2 regions of the Mediterraneibacter sp. ICN-202921 genome follow, and region 1 is predicted to be linked to the other one. Evidence: predicted binding sites of a transcription regulator. Region 1 holds the regulator's gene; the other holds the start of a gene.

Evidence for each region. Region 1 encodes Rex, which represses fermentation and respiration genes when NADH is low (regulators of the CRP and FNR family bind a similar motif). Its sites were predicted from a motif close to ATTGTTAANTANTTAACAAT; they were not measured.
Region 2: the regulator Rex is predicted to act here: its motif matches at 929-948, upstream of rsxC (electron transport complex subunit RsxC).

Annotation. Positions count from the first base shown of each region.
Region 1 covers NZ_JBBKBE010000001.1:82,524-84,730, forward strand. The annotation lists gene WKT01_RS00390 (ABC-F family ATP-binding cassette domain-containing protein) at 1-589, opposite strand, end outside; gene WKT01_RS00395 (redox-sensing transcriptional repressor Rex) at 758-1,402, shown strand; gene WKT01_RS00400 (NAD(P)H-hydrate dehydratase) at 1,564-2,207, shown strand, end outside.
Region 2 covers NZ_JBBKBE010000001.1:191,153-193,359, reverse strand. The annotation lists gene rpsA (30S ribosomal protein S1) at 1-773, shown strand, start outside; gene rsxC (electron transport complex subunit RsxC) at 1,058-2,207, shown strand, end outside.

The sequences.
Region 1 (2,207 bases):
TCGAATTTAGATCCAGGTGATTGGTGGGCTCATCCAGCAAAAGAATGTCCGGCTGGGTAAGAAGCAGTTTTCCCAACGCAACACGGGTTTTTTGTCCTCCGGACAGGGTATCGGTCTGTTTAGAAAAATCTGCTTCCTGAAAACCAAGCCCTTTGAGAACTCCCGCAATCTCACTTTCATAGGCGTATCCGTTCATGGACTCGAATGTGGAGACAAGCCGGTTATAAGTTTCCAGCCTGGCATTTAAAGCATCTCCGGACAGTGTTTTAAGTTCTAATTCGATAGAACGGATCTGGTGTTCCATTTGGATCAGATGCGCTTTGGCTGTTTTGACTTCTTCATAAATCGTGTTTCCGGAAGAAAGCGTCTGATGCTGCGCGAGATAACCGATCGTTTTTCCTTTGGCAAGGACTACCTCCCCGCTATCAGCCGGTTCCTCTCCCATGATCATTTTGAAAATAGTAGACTTGCCGGCTCCGTTGATACCGACGAACGCCGCTTTTTCCCGTTCTTCAATATGAAAAGAGCCCTCTTTTACGATCAGATGTTCTCCAAAAGATTTATGAATATTATGACATGCGAGTATCATGAAACTCCTCCTGAAAGTATAGGTGTATATTTATGTATCCGTTGCGTTGTCTGACGCTGCATATGTAATCAATTATAACGAAAACCGAAGAAAATACAACTATAATTTGACATCATATTAACAATTTTATATAATAAAGCGTAGATTTAAGTTTGGAGGGCGATGACTGTGGAACAAAGAGAAATATCACGTGCAGTAATAGGAAGGCTGCCAAGATATTACAGATATTTAGGAGAATTGCTGGAGGCAGGAGTGGAAAGAATCTCTTCCAGTGATCTGAGCAAGAAGATGCGTGTAACGGCATCGCAGATAAGACAAGATTTGAACAATTTTGGTGGATTTGGACAACAAGGATATGGATATAATGTGAAATATCTATATACAGAGATCGGAAAAATATTAGGGATGAACAGAGAACATCCTATTATTATCATAGGAGCGGGAAATTTAGGGCAGGCACTGGCAAATTATGCTTCTTTTGAGAAAAGCGGTTTCATTTTAAAAGGATTGTTCGATGTAAACCCGCGCCTGGAAGGGGTTTCTATCCGTGGGATCCCGATCCGTATGATGGATGATCTGGAAGAATTTCTTCAAAAAAACGATATTGAGATCGCAATCCTCACATTGCCTAAATCTAAAGCAATCGAAGTGGCAGAACTTGTAATCGAGAATGGAATAAAGGCAATATGGAATTTTGCACACACGGATTTGAATCTTCCGGAGGATATAATTGTCGAAAATGTACACCTTTCGGACAGTCTGATGAAGCTTTCTTATAATATCAGCCGTTATAATGAAGAACATAAAAACTAGTGACGCTGTGTATAGTATGCAGCAGTGTATACATTTACAGGAATATGCAGGCAGAAACGTGTAATCAGGTTTTCCTTTTTACACGTTCTTTCATTTTAAGATGTGAAAGACAAGAAATGATTCTGCTGATTTTTATTTTTTAGGAAAGGCGGGGGAGTTATATGCGATATCTTCCAGACGGAGTATGGATGCAGAAAGCAGACAAACATACGATAGAAAAAATAGGGATCTCTTCTATGGTATTGATGGAACGAGCGGCTCTAAAGACAGTAGAAGTCATGGAGACAGAACAGATCAGGCTGGATAAGGCGCTGATCGTCTGTGGAAGTGGAAATAACGGTGGCGATGGCTTTGCCATAGCACGCCTTATGAAAGAGAAAGGGTATCTTCCGACGGTTGTATTTGCGGGACGTGAACAGTCTTTAAGCATGGAATGCCGTACACAGAAGGAAGTTCTGGAAAGGTTAGGGCTTATGTCATGCACAGAGATTCCGTCCAAAGAATATACTGTTGTAATAGACGCACTTTTCGGTGTGGGATTAAACAGGGATATACAAGGACACTATGTGGATATAATAGCGCAGATGAATCAGATATCAGCTAAGAAGGTTGCTGTTGATATTCCTTCCGGTATTCATGCAGAGAAGGGATGTGTGATGGGAAATGCATTTAAAGCAGACTTGACAGTTGCCTTTGCCTGTGAAAAGTTAGGCTGCGTATTATACCCAGGAAAAGAATATTCCGGAAAAGTGCTCCCTGTAGAAATAGGGATCGATCTGGCAATCTTTAAAGAAGAATTAGGTGT
Region 2 (2,207 bases), 110 kb from region 1:
ACGAAAATAAAGAAGTATTAAAAGCAACGGTTACGCAGATTCTGGGTGGAGGCTTATGTGCAACTGTTGAGGAGGCACGTGTATTTATCCCGGCAAGTCTTGTATCAGACTCTTATGAAAAAGATCTCAGTAAATACGAAGGACAGGAGATTGAATTTGTGATCAGTGAATTCAATCCGCGCAGAAACCGTGTTATTGGAGATAGAAGACAGCTGTTAGTAGCAGAACGTGCAGAGAGACAAAAAGAGTTGTTCGCAAAACTGCATATCGGAGATACAGTGGAAGGTACTGTAAAGAATGTTACAGACTTTGGCGCATTTATTGATTTAGGTGGCGTTGATGGTCTTCTGCATATTTCTGAAATGTCTTGGGGCAGAGTAGAGAATCCTAAGAAGGTATTCCAGGTAGGGGATACATTGAAAGTTCTTGTAAAAGATATTCATGATACGAAGATTGCTTTGAGTTTGAAGTTCCCAGAGACGAATCCTTGGGCACATGCATCTGAGAATTTTGCGGTAGGTACTGTGATCAATGGAAAAGTAGCTAGGATGACAGATTTTGGCGCATTTATAGAGTTGGCGCCAGGAGTAGACGCATTGCTCCATGTTTCACAGATTTCAAGAGCACATGTGGAAAAGCCATCAGATGTACTTTCTATAGGACAGGAGATTACGGCTAAGATTGTGGATCTTAATGAGGCAGAAAAGAAGATCAGTCTGAGTATGAAAGTGTTGGAAGCAGAGGCAGTTCCTTCAGATGAAAGTGAGGAATAAGGGATTAGATTCTTTGGTGTTTAGAAAAGAATAAATGTATATTAAGAGGCGGTTGTGTTGACCGCCTCTTATTTTGGCTCTTTGCCAGTATATATTTTTAACAGGTAAGGACACTGTATTAAGAAAAGCAGAAATACCGTAGAAATAAATTTTAAGATGTTAAAAAATCGACAAAATGTACGTATAAATGTGCAATTATTCTATTTCAAATACTAGATTTTGTGTGGAGATTTTAGTACAATAAACATATTGTGAGACAAGCAAGGGAAAGGAAGGGAAAGAAAATGGGACTTTTAACTTTTAAAGGCGGCATCCATCCAAATGATGGAAAAAGTCTTGCAAAAGATCGGTCAATTATGCAGATCCTCCCAAAGGGACAGCTGGTCTATCCGCTTTCACAACATATAGGCGCTCCGGCAAATCCCGTTGTAAAAAAGGGAGATCATGTACTAAAAGGTCAAATGCTGGCAGAAGCAGGCGGGTTTGTTTCTGCTCCGATATATGCTTCTGTATCGGGGACTGTAAAGGGTCTGGAACAACACTTTAATCCAGCAGGAAGCAAGGTAGAGTGTATTGTTGTAGAAAACGACGGAGAATATGAGGAGATAGAATATGAACCGGTTAAGCCGCTTTCTGAGTTATCAAACGATGAAATTTTAACAAAGATAGGCAATGCAGGGATCGTAGGCATGGGAGGTGCCGGCTTTCCGACCAGAGTAAAACTGTCGCCAAAAGAGCCGGAAAAGATAGAATATATCATTGCCAATTGTGCGGAATGTGAACCTTATATAACTGCAGATTACCGACGTATGTTAGAGAACACGCAGGAACTGGTAAGCGGAATGAAAGTGGTTCTTTCTCTTTTCCCTAAAGCAAAGGGGATTTTTGCAGTAGAGGACAATAAAAAGGACTGTATCGAGAAATTAAAAGCAGCTGTTGCAGATGAGCCTAGGATAGAAGTGAAGGTACTGATGACAAAGTATCCACAAGGAGCAGAACGGCAGCTGATTTATGCTGTAACAAAGAGAGCGATCAATTCGACGATGCTTCCGGCGGATGCAGGTTGTATTGTGGATAATGTGGAAACGATGATCGCAATCCATTATGCAGTGATCGAAGGAAAACCGCTGATGGAGAGAATTGTAACGGTAAGTGGAGACGATATTGAACATCCGGGCAATTTTAAAGTATTGCTGGGGACAAGCCATAGAGAATTAGTCGAAGCAGCGGGCGGTTTTAAAGAGGATCCTGAAAAATTGATTTCAGGAGGTCCTATGATGGGCTTTGCGATGGTCACGTTGGATGCACCTGTGACAAAGACATCTTCTTCCATCCTTGCCTTTAAAGAAGACATTGTGGCAAAATCACCTGCTACAGCCTGTATCAACTGTGGCAGATGTGTAGAGGTGTGTCCAAGCCGTATCATTCCTTCCA